4 regions of the Pantoea sp. X-Soil-OKNW-556 genome follow, and region 3 is predicted to be linked to each of the others. Evidence: predicted binding sites of a transcription regulator. Region 3 holds the regulator's gene; each other region holds the start of a gene.
The links. The regulator PurR, encoded in region 3, represses purine synthesis genes. The targets are predictions, from matches to a motif close to CANGCAAACGTTTGCNTG.

Region 1 (2,986 bases), 620 kb from region 3:
TTCGACTTTCACCGCGGCTGCGGCTTTGATAGCGCGAGCAACGGCGTCATCGGTATTCTCACCGGTGGCGAGCGCCACGCCCAGACGGCGTTGACCGGCGATTTCCGGCTTACCGAACAAACGTAACTGCAAGCCCGCACCCAGTGCCGCTTCAACATTTACGAAGCGTACATTGGTGCTTTCCAGTTGCGGCAAAATCACCGCGCTGGCCGCTGGGCCATACTGACGAATACCGCCAACCGGTAAACCGAGGAAGGCACGGACATGCAGCGCGAACTCAGACAGATCCTGAGAAATCAGCGTTACCATGCCGGTATCGTGTGGACGCGGTGACACTTCGCTAAAGATCACCTCATCGCCACACACGAACAATTCCACGCCAAACAGGCCATAACCACCCAGTGCCTTAACCACTTTTTCCGCGATAGCTTGCGCGAGTTGCAGGGCGAGGTCGCTCATTTGCTGGGGTTGCCAGGATTCACGGTAATCGCCATCTTCCTGACGATGGCCGATCGGGGCACAGAAATGTATGCCATCGACAGCGCTGATGGTCAGCAGCGTGATTTCGAAATCGAACTTCACCACGCCTTCAACAATCACACGACCGGCACCGGCGCGCCCACCTTGTTGCGCATAATCCCAGGCCTTGTCGAGCTGGCTGGCTTCGCGAATAAAACTCTGCCCTTTACCGGAAGAACTCATCACCGGCTTGACGATGCATGGAAAACCAATGGCATTGGCGGCGGCAACAAAGTTTTCTTTGCTGTCGGCAAATTGGTAGGTGGAAGTCGGCAATGCCAGTTCCTCGGCAGCCAGACGACGAATCCCTTCACGATTCATAGTCAGACGCGCGGCGCGCGCGGTGGGCACCACTTTTTGCCCTTGCTGCTCCAGCTCAAGCAGTTTTTCGGTGTCGATGGCTTCGATTTCCGGCACCACGAAATCCGGTTTCTCCTGGGCAATCAGCGCGGCCAATGCGTCGCCATCCAGCATGTTAATGACATGGCTGCGATGGGCAACATGCATGGCAGGCGCATCGGCGTAGCGATCGACAGCAATCACTTCCACACCCAGACGCTGGCACTCCAGTGCCACTTCTTTACCCAGCTCGCCTGAACCTAACAGCATGACACGCGTTGCGGCAGGACGCAGCGCGGTTCCGAGAGTCGTCATAATTTCACCTTAGCAGTCAAAATGCGCGCGCAGTATATACGAAAACGTTTGCGTTCTCATCTTTTCAGCACGGCAACGTTTGCCTTACTTTGCGTCGTTCTGACGTTTCCTGACATCCACTGCGGCAGCATGTGAAACCCGGTTCTTAAACAGGAGTTAAACGATGAATAACTGGTTGCAGCAAATTCAATCGGTACTGAAAAAGCAGGGAAGCAGCGGTAGGGGTAGCGGGTTAAGCGACATGCTGGCACCGGGGGCGTTAGGTGGGCTGGCGGGTTTGCTGATTGCCAGCAAATCCTCCCGTAAGTTGCTGACCAAGTACGGTGGGCAGGCGTTGATTATTGGCGGTGGAGCCGCAGCGGGTGCCGTGCTGTGGAATAAATATAAGCAACGGGTACGTGAAACCCATCAGGATCAACCGGGTTTCGGCCAGGTGCAAACGCCGCTGGATCAGCGTGCTGAAAGGTTGGTCACCGCCCTGGTGTTTGCGGCCAAGAGTGATGGGCATATCGACGATCGTGAACGTGCGGCGATTGAGCAGAATATTCATCAGGCGGGTTACGGCGCGCAAGCGGAAGCCCTGATTCAGCAGGCGATGAACCGCCCGCTCGATCCGCACTGGCTGGCGGCTGATGTGAAAAATGAAGAAGAGGCACTGGAACTCTATTTTCTCAGTTGCGCAGCTATTGATGTCGACCACTTTATGGAGCGCAGTTACCTGACCGCATTGGGCGATGCCTTAAAGATCCCGCAGGATGTACGCGACGAAATGCAAAAAGATCTCGCCGCTGAAAAAGCCAGCTTACCCGCCAGTTAACCCCCGCACAGGCCACCTGGGTGGCCTTGTTTTACATTTTCCTTGTACTCAATGGCTTGGCTTCCTGCGCGATCGGTGCCACGCTTGCACAATGTTGTCTCTTCAGGGAAATGAACCATTATGAATCATCCTCAGGCAAAAAAAGTCCCTCACCAAATGACCCTGCATGGGGAAACTCGCACCGACAATTATTTCTGGCTACGTGATGATGATCGGGAAAATCCCGAGGTGATCGACTATTTGCATGCTGAAAATGACTATGGCAAAGCGATGATGGCTACGCAGGCGCCACTACAGGATCGGGTGCTGAAAGAGATTATCGACCGCATTCCTCAGCAGGATCATTCGGTGCCCTACGTGAAAAACGGCTACCGTTACCAGAGTCGTTATGAAACCGGCAATGAATATCCGGCCTATTATCGCCAGCCGAAAGAAGCTGATCTCGATGCCGAATGGCAATTGCTGCTTGATGGTAATCAGCGCGCGTCGCACAGCGATTTTTACACTATGGGGGCGCTGGCGATTAGCCCGGATAATCAGGTGATGGCATTGGCGGAGGATTTTCTTTCTCGTCGCCAGTATGGCATTCGCTTTCGCAACCTGGTCAGCGGCAGCTGGTATCCCGAGGTGCTGAGTGATGCCTCTTCCAGCCTCGCCTGGGCCAATGATTCGCGTACCGTCTATTACGTGCGTAAACATCCCAAGACTTTGCTGGCTTATCAGGTCTGGCGTCACGAATTAGGGCATCCGCAATCTGATGATCAACTGGTCTACGAGGAGAAGGATGATACGTTCCATCTCAGCGTGCACAAAACCACCTCTGAACACTTCATCCTGATTGCGCTGTTTAGCACCACCACCAGCGAGATTCAGCTGATCGATGCGGAATATCCTGACGCTCAACCCCAGGTCTTTTGCCCACGCCGTCGCGACCATGAATACACCATCGATCACTACAATCATCAGTTTTATATTCGTTCGAATCGTGAAGGGAAG
Region 2 (2,986 bases), 1.6 Mb from region 3:
CGCAGTTCCTGTTCAGTTGGCTGGCGTTTGCTTACTACGCGCAGCTGGCTGGCATCGACCATACCCAGATCGCGGTCTTGTACCAGCAAACCACCGTTTACACGTTTGAAATCCAGACCGGCAACGCGATCCTGCCACTGACCACACACCAGAACGCGCACATTCTGTTTGCTGGCGGTGACTTTCAGCGCGGCTTCAGAGGCGGAAGGGGCAATAATCACTTCCACGAACTGACGGCTAATGATGGCTTGTGCGGTGGCTTCGTCCAGCTCACGGTTGAAAGCGATGATGCCGCCAAATGCAGAGGTAGGATCGGTTTTGTATGCGCGCTCATAGGCGTCCAGAATCGAGCTGCCCACAGCCACACCGCACGGGTTGGCGTGCTTCACAATCACGCAGGCGGCTTCGCTGAACTCTTTGACACATTCCAGAGCAGCATCAGTATCAGCGATATTGTTGTAGGACAGCGCTTTACCCTGCACCTGCTGGGCAGTGGCAACCGAGGCTTCCGCCACGTTCTCTTCTATATAGAAAGCGGCATCCTGATGGCTGTTCTCGCCGTAACGCATATCCTGCTTCTTAATGAAGTTCAGGTTCAGGGTACGCGGGAAACGACCAGCAGGTTCTTTGCTCTCGCCGTGATAGGCCGGCACCAGGCTACCAAAGTAGTTAGCAATCATGCTGTCGTAGGCGGCAGTGTGTTCGAAGGCTTTAATCGCCAGGTCGAAACGGGTTTCCAGCGTCAGAGAGTTTTCGTTGGCGTCCAGCTCGGCAATGATGGCGTGGTAATCGCTGCTCTTAACGACAATTGCCACGTCTTTATGGTTCTTCGCGGCGGAGCGCACCATGGTCGGGCCGCCGATATCGATGTTTTCAACCGCATCTTCCAGCGTACAGCCCGGCTTCGCCACGGTTTGGGCGAAGGGATAAAGGTTAACGACCACCATGTCGATAGGATTGATAGCGTGCTGCGCCATGATGGCATCATCCTGGCCGCGACGACCAAGAATGCCGCCATGCACTTTCGGGTGCAGCGTTTTGACACGTCCATCCATCATTTCCGGAAAACCGGTGTAGTCAGACACTTCAGTGACCGGCAGGCCCGCATCTGCCAGCAGGCGTGCAGTGCCACCTGTGGAGAGCAGCTCAACACCACGGCTGGAGAGTGCCTGAGCAAATTCGAGGATACCGGCTTTGTCTGAGACACTCAGCAGAGCGCGGCGTACTGGACGACGTTGTTGCATGGTGGTTTTATCCCTTGGCTTTGTTTCGCGTAAATAAGAGCGTTACATCAAGCTTAGCGTTTTTCTTCTATATAGAAGAAACGTTGGCCTCAGGTAACGCCCCAAAAGGGGCATCCTTCACGTCGCGGGGCATTGTAGCGAAAACGTTTGCGCGATGCTCGCCTAAATTCATTTCTGTCGTGAGGTGTGGATAACTTTGTGTGTAAGTGGGTATAAGGCGGGGTTTTGCTGTGGAATGCAGCGAACGGTTGTTTTTATTGAAATTAGCGGTTGCGTGCGCCGAACAACTCCCTATAATGCGCCTCCATCGACACGGCACAACGGTTTACGAAATGCGGTGTTGAGAGAGAAGTTCTGAAGGAACTCTCGCCAGAGAAAATCGCTGAAAAAAGTGATTGACTCTGAAAGAGGAAAGCGTAATATACGCCACCTCGCGACAGACGGTTAACCCGCTGCTCGCACTGCTCTTTAACAATTTATCAGACAATCTGTGTGGGCACTCGCAGGATTGATATCAAAAGTCTACGGACTTAAAAAATATCAAGTCTCAAGAGTGAACACGTAATTCATTACGAAGTTTAATTCTTTGAGCATCAAACTTTAAATTGAAGAGTTTGATCATGGCTCAGATTGAACGCTGGCGGCAGGCCTAACACATGCAAGTCGAACGGTAGCACAGAGGAGCTTGCTCCTTGGGTGACGAGTGGCGGACGGGTGAGTAATGTCTGGGGATCTGCCCGATGGAGGGGGATAACTACTGGAAACGGTAGCTAATACCGCATAACGTCGCAAGACCAAAGTGGGGGACCTTCGGGCCTCACACCATCGGATGAACCCAGATGGGATTAGCTAGTAGGTGGGGTAATGGCTCACCTAGGCGACGATCCCTAGCTGGTCTGAGAGGATGACCAGCCACACTGGAACTGAGACACGGTCCAGACTCCTACGGGAGGCAGCAGTGGGGAATATTGCACAATGGGCGCAAGCCTGATGCAGCCATGCCGCGTGTATGAAGAAGGCCTTCGGGTTGTAAAGTACTTTCAGCGGGGAGGAAGGGATGATGTTTAATACGCATCGTCATTGACGTTACCCGCAGAAGAAGCACCGGCTAACTCCGTGCCAGCAGCCGCGGTAATACGGAGGGTGCAAGCGTTAATCGGAATTACTGGGCGTAAAGCGCACGCAGGCGGTCTGTCAAGTCGGATGTGAAATCCCCGGGCTTAACCTGGGAACTGCATTCGAAACTGGCAGGCTAGAGTCTTGTAGAGGGGGGTAGAATTCCAGGTGTAGCGGTGAAATGCGTAGAGATCTGGAGGAATACCGGTGGCGAAGGCGGCCCCCTGGACAAAGACTGACGCTCAGGTGCGAAAGCGTGGGGAGCAAACAGGATTAGATACCCTGGTAGTCCACGCTGTAAACGATGTCGACTTGGAGGTTGTGCCCTTGAGGCGTGGCTTCCGGAGCTAACGCGTTAAGTCGACCGCCTGGGGAGTACGGCCGCAAGGTTAAAACTCAAATGAATTGACGGGGGCCCGCACAAGCGGTGGAGCATGTGGTTTAATTCGATGCAACGCGAAGAACCTTACCTGGCCTTGACATCCAGAGAACTTAGCAGAGATGCTTTGGTGCCTTCGGGAACTCTGAGACAGGTGCTGCATGGCTGTCGTCAGCTCGTGTTGTGAAATGTTGGGTTAAGTCCCGCAACGAGCGCAACCCTTATCCTTTGTTGCCAGCGATTCGGT
Region 3 (2,986 bases):
TGCCGGCAGGTACATATCCGTAGCAAGAAAGCCCAGCATGCTGAGTAAAGCAAGATAAGGCAGAAATCCTTTTGATGACAACATGGTAATTCTCTTTAGACAGGAAAACGCGGAGGAGTGTAAAAGCGTGCGCCAGGTTTTGTGAAACGCTAATATTTGCGCGGTGCTATCAAAAAATTTGCAGGCAAAAATATGTGGTCTGAATATGCGCTTGAAGTGGTAGATGCGGTGGCCCGCAGCGGTAGTTTTAGTGCGGCAGCACAAGAGTTACATCGGGTGCCTTCTGCCATCAGCTACACGGTACGGCAGCTCGAAACCTGGCTGGCGGTGCCGTTGTTCGAACGTCAGCATCGGGAAGTGGTGCTGACGGCAGCCGGGGAGCATTTTGTCCGGGAAGGGCGTAGTGTTATCAAAAAAATGCTGGCGACGCGGCGGCAGTGCCAGCAGTTGGCAAATGGCTGGCGTGGTCAGCTGAGTATCGCGGTGGATTGCATCGTTAAACCTCATCGCACCCGACAACTGGTGAAGGATTTCTACCGCCACTTTCCCGACATGGAGCTGATTATCAGTTATGAAGTGTTTAATGGTGTCTGGGATGCACTGGCCGATGGGCGGGTCGATGTAGCGATTGGGGCCACTCAGGCGATCCCGGTCGGTGGGCGTTTTGCCTTTCAGGATATGGGCGCGTTGAACTGGCGCTGCGTGGTCAGCCCCGATCATCCGTTGGCAAAAAGTACCTTGTTGGATGACGAGACGTTGCGGGCCTGGCCTTCTCTGGTGCTGGAAGACACTTCGCGGGCGTTGCCGCGGCGCATGACCTGGACGTTGGATAATCAACGCCGGCTGGTGGTGCCGGAATGGGAAACCGGCGTCGACTGCCTGCTGGCGGGACTTTGCGTGGGGATGGTGCCGGGCCATTTAGCCCGGCCATTACTGGATAGCGGAGCATTAACCGAGTTACCGTTACCCACGCCGTTCCCGGATAGCCCATGCTGCGTCAGTTGGTCGGAACAACGGAACTCGCCAGCTCTGGGTTGGTTGCTGAGTTATCTCGGCGATGCCGAAACGCTCAACTATGAATGGTTGAGCGAAACGGAAACCTAGCGGCGGTAGTCGCGGAACGGGCCGTCAGCGACTGAACGGCGTTCAATTAGCGTTGGCTGAACTTCAATGGTTTGCGGTTCTTCACGTTTGCTGGTGATACGATCCAGCAGCATTTCCAACGCTTTTTCACCTAACTGAGCTTTGGGTTGATGAACGGTGGTCAGCGCCGGCGTGAAATAACGTGCGTTGCGCACGTTGTCATAGCCGATCACTGAGATATCCTGCGGGACCCGCAGACCCATTTCATCCGCAGCACAGATCGCGCCCATCGCCATGATATCGCCACCGCAGAACACAGCAGTCGGGCGTTGCTTCTGATTGAGGATCTGCTGCATCGCCTGATAACCGGATTCCGGTTCAAAATCGCCCTGCACAATCCACTCGGGCCGCACGGTGATGCCTGCCTCATTTAGCGCCTGCATGAAACCGGCATGGCGGCCACCGCCGGTGTTGCGCTCCATTTGTCCGGGGATGGCACCAATGTCACGATGACCGCGTTCAATCAGGTAACGCCCGGCGAGATAGCCGCCCTGAAACGCATTGTCCTGCACCGTATCGGTAAAATCGCCACGCGATGCGCCCCAGTCCATCACCACCATCGGGATATTACGGTTCTCTTCCAGCATGGTCAGCAGGTCGTCAGGGTATTCTGAACACATCACCAACAGGCCATCGACACGCTTCTGCGCCATCATCGACAGATATGCGCGCTGTTTTTGCAGGTCGTTATGCGCATTGCCCAGGATCAGCGTGTAGCCGCGATCGAAACAGTGATTTTCCACCGCCTCGATAATCTCGGCAAAATAGGGGGCTTCACTGGAGGTGGCCAGCAGCCCCAGCGTTTTGGTGTGGTTGACTTTCAGGCTGCGCGCCACGGCGCTGGGCGAGTAATGCAGCTCTTTGATCGCTTCCCATACGGCGTTACGCGTCTCTTCCGCGACAAAACGCGTTTTGTTGATGACATGCGAAACCGTGGTGGTGGAGACACCGGCGCGTTTCGCCACATCTTTAATTGTTGCCATGAAAATGGTACTCCCGGGCTTATCGCAACTAACTGATAAGTATATTGTTAAACGTTTGCGTCTGCTAATGGTTTTGCGCCCCGATTTTCGGGGCGAATGGCGAAGAAAAAGACATTAACACCTGGTCAATAACGCTTTAACTTGCCGCAAACACAGCGTGCGCAAAATCTGTTGCGCAACGAAAGGCGGCGATTCTAGCAAGCTGGCGCGGATAAGACGAGATTTTTGCCGGAGGCTGTGAGAAAATTACGATAACCCTTCATTTATTGTGACTAAGGAGTTGTGATGAGTACAGACCTGAAACTGGCGCTGTTTACCACTGTGGGCGCGCTACTAATGATTATCGTGTTCAGCTTCACCGCGATCCTTCATTAATAAAAAAGCCGGACCTGAAAATCAGGGTCCGGCTTGTTGTTTTATCGGGTATCGGGCGTTTTTTAGCGGATAGTTTTGGGGGTCATCATACGGCGTGCCCCGACGTAGTGTTTCAGCCAGTAATCCTCACCCAATGCACTGATTTGAATATCTTTACCGGTACGAGGCGACTGGATAAATTTGCCATTACCAAGATAAACACCGACATGATCGGCAGTGCCGCGATTATTGATGCGGAAGAACACCAAATCCCCTTTCTCCAGCATATCGCGCTTAATCGGTGCCGCATCCCGCAGGTGATACATTTCGTTGGCGGTGCGCGGGAATTTATATTTGACCAGGTCTTTGTAGGCGTACCACACCAGACCGCTGCAATCGAAACCGGTATGCGGTGAAGTGCCACCCCATTGGTATGGTTTACCAATCTGCCCCATCAGCTTGTTCATCGCGGTTTCGCGTGCTTTCTGATAGCGCTGACGGTGAGA
Region 4 (2,986 bases), 1.4 Mb from region 3:
CGTCGGCAGTGCAAACCACGGCGCATTCTCAACCGACGCCCAGTTTACGATGCCCATAAAAGAAGAAAGCGCGTAGCCAACCAGCACACCAATCAGAATCGGGATAATGGCAAAGAAGCCACGGAACAGCACGGAGCCAAACACGGTAACACCCAGCGTCACCAGCGAAATAAACACGGTGGTGCCATCAGGTGAGGTGCCCTCAGCAGGCAGCAAACCAGCCATATTGGCCGCCACGCCCGCCAGTTCAAGGCCGATAACCGCCACAATCGCACCCATTGCCGCAGGCGGGAACATCACGTCCAGCCAGCCGGTGCCCGCCTTTTTCACTATCAGGGCAACAACACAGAACAGGAAACCGCAGAGGATGAAGCCGCCCAACGCGACTTCATAGCCCAACGGTAACAGCAGCAGGACCGGAGAAATAAAGGCGAAGCTGGAGCCGAGATAAGCCGGGATTTTCCCTTTACAGATGAAGAGATACAGCAGCGTCCCTACCCCGTTAAACAGCAGCACCGTGGCCGGGTTGATGTGAAACAAAATCGGCACCAGCACGGTTGCGCCAAACATGGCGAACAGATGTTGCAGACTGAGTGGAATGGTTTTGAGTAGCGGCGGTCGTTCGCTAACGCCGATGGCGCGACGAGTCATTCAGTGATCCCCTTGAGTTGTGTGGTGCATTTTTGCCAAAAAAAAGCCGACTCTCTGGCCGGCTGCTTTATTTATTTGGTTCCGAAAATCTTGTCGCCGGCATCGCCGAGACCAGGAATAATGTATCCCTTCTCGTTCAGGCCTTTGTCGATTGAAGCGGTATAGAGTTCAACGTCCGGATGCGCTTTTTCCAGCGCGGCAATACCTTCCGGTGCCGCCACCAGCACCAGCACCTTGATGCTGTTACAACCGGCTTTTTTCAGCAGGTCGATAGTCGCGATCATCGAGCCGCCGGTTGCCAGCATCGGATCCACCACCAGCGCCATGCGCTCTTCGATGTTGGAAACCAGTTTCTGGAAGTACGGTACCGGTTCCAGCGTCTCTTCATCACGGTAAACGCCGACCACGCTGATACGCGCGCTCGGTACGTGTTCCAGCACGCCTTCCATCATGCCCAGACCGGCACGCAGAATCGGTACGACGGTAATTTTTTTGCCTTTGATTTGTTCGATTTCTACCGGGCCATTCCAGCCTTCAATCGTAACGCGCTCGGTTGCCAGGTCGGCAGTGGCTTCATAAGTCAGCAGGCTGCCAACTTCTGACGCCAGTTCGCGGAAGCGTTTAGTACTGACATCATGCTCACGCATCAGGCCCAGTTTATGTTTGACCAGCGGGTGTTTGACTTCCACGATCTTCATGATTGTTCTCCCGGAATTGAGTTGAGCTAAAAAAAAATCGCGGGATTATACCGCCTTTTTCCTGCTGCGCCATATGTCATTGGTCAATACAACGCCTTCCACCATCTGAGATTAAGGATTAGCGAAAAAGCGGTGCCGTGCAAAGGGGGCGTGAGATGGGACTCGCAAACGTTTGCCTGCGCTGGTAGAATTACGCCGCTTTATTTTAACCACCAACCGCAACTCGCGTGGGGATTCCGCAGTGACCGACAAGACCTCTCTCAGCTACAAAGACGCCGGTGTTGATATTGACGCAGGTAACGCTCTGGTTGACCGCATTAAAGGCGTAGTGAAAAAGACCCGCCGCCCGGAAGTGATGGGTGGACTGGGGGGCTTTGGCGCGCTTTGTGCGCTGCCGCAGAAATACCGCGAGCCAGTGCTGGTCTCCGGCACCGACGGCGTCGGCACCAAGCTGCGTCTGGCGATGGATCTTAAGCGCCATGACAGCATCGGTATCGATCTGGTGGCGATGTGCGTGAACGATCTGGTGGTGCAAGGCGCTGAGCCGCTGTTCTTCCTCGACTACTATGCCACCGGCAAACTGGATGTCGACACCGCTTCCTCGGTGATCACCGGTATCGCTGAAGGTTGTTTGCAATCAGGCTGTGCGCTGGTTGGCGGTGAAACCGCAGAGATGCCTGGCATGTATCACGGCGAAGATTACGACGTGGCGGGTTTCTGCGTCGGCGTGGTGGAAAAATCAGAGATCATCGACGGTTCGAAAGTGCAGGATGGCGATGTTCTGATCGCGCTGGGTTCCAGTGGCCCGCACTCTAACGGTTACTCGCTGGTACGTAAGATCCTGGAAGTCAGCCAGACTAACCCGGAAACCAAACAGCTGGAAGGCAAACCGCTGGCCGATCATCTGCTGGCACCGACCCGCATTTACGTGAAAAACATCCTGAGCCTGATCGAACAGGTTGATGTGCACGCCATTGCGCACCTGACCGGTGGTGGCTTCTGGGAAAACATTCCGCGCGTACTGCCGGATAACACTCAGGCGGTGCTGGAAGAAAGCAGCTGGCAGTGGCCGGCAGTGTTCAACTGGTTGCAGCAGGCCGGTAATGTTAGCCGTCACGAAATGTACCGCACCTTTAACTGTGGCGTGGGCATGGTGATTGCGCTGAGCGCAGCCGAAGCTGATAAAGCGGTACAGCTGATGACTGACGCAGGTGAGCAGGCGTGGAAGATTGGTGTGATCAAAGCGTCTGATTCTGAAGAGCGTGTGGTTATCAACCCATGAAAAAACTGGTTGTACTGATCTCCGGCAACGGCAGCAATCTTCAGTCCATCCTTGACGCCTGCGCAAGCGGGCGTATTAACGGCAGCGTGGCTGCCGTTTTCAGTAATAAATCCTCAGCGTTGGGTTTAACCCGTGCGCAGGAAGCCGGTGTGCCGACTCATGCGCTGGCTGCCAGTCAATTCGCTGACCGTGAGGCCTTTGATCGCCAGCTGATGCAGGAGATTGATGCTTACGCCCCTGATTTGGTGGTGCTGGCGGGATATATGCGTATCCTCAGCCAGGCATTTGTCGCGCATTATCATGACCGTCTGGTCAATATCCACCCTTCCCTGTTGCCAAAATATCCCGGTCTGCA

Region 1: a site for PurR is predicted at 1,211-1,228, ahead of purT (formate-dependent phosphoribosylglycinamide formyltransferase). Genes of this name have one in related genera too.
Region 2: a site for PurR is predicted at 1,381-1,398, ahead of purH (bifunctional phosphoribosylaminoimidazolecarboxamide formyltransferase/IMP cyclohydrolase). Genes of this name have one in related genera too.
Region 4: a site for PurR is predicted at 1,511-1,528, ahead of purM (phosphoribosylformylglycinamidine cyclo-ligase). Genes of this name have one in related genera too.

The regions. Positions count from the first base shown of each region.
Region 1 covers NZ_AP035990.1:2,537,085-2,540,070, reverse strand. The annotation lists gene purT (formate-dependent phosphoribosylglycinamide formyltransferase) at 1-1,173, opposite strand, end outside; gene AC6I8T_RS11920 (tellurite resistance TerB family protein) at 1,337-1,990, shown strand; gene AC6I8T_RS11915 (S9 family peptidase) at 2,111-2,986, shown strand, end outside.
Region 2 covers NZ_AP035990.1:288,707-291,692, forward strand. The annotation lists gene purH (bifunctional phosphoribosylaminoimidazolecarboxamide formyltransferase/IMP cyclohydrolase) at 1-1,244, opposite strand, end outside; rRNA gene AC6I8T_RS01295 (16S ribosomal RNA) at 1,847-2,986, shown strand, end outside.
Region 3 covers NZ_AP035990.1:1,919,459-1,922,444, forward strand. The annotation lists gene punC (purine nucleoside transporter PunC) at 1-84, opposite strand, end outside; gene punR (DNA-binding transcriptional activator PunR) at 193-1,104, shown strand; gene purR (HTH-type transcriptional repressor PurR) at 1,101-2,126, opposite strand; gene cydH (cytochrome bd-I oxidase subunit CydH) at 2,412-2,501, shown strand; gene AC6I8T_RS08915 (C40 family peptidase) at 2,564-2,986, opposite strand, start outside.
Region 4 covers NZ_AP035990.1:3,287,509-3,290,494, forward strand. The annotation lists gene uraA (uracil permease) at 1-651, opposite strand, end outside; gene upp (uracil phosphoribosyltransferase) at 723-1,349, opposite strand; gene purM (phosphoribosylformylglycinamidine cyclo-ligase) at 1,591-2,631, shown strand; gene purN (phosphoribosylglycinamide formyltransferase) at 2,628-2,986, shown strand, end outside.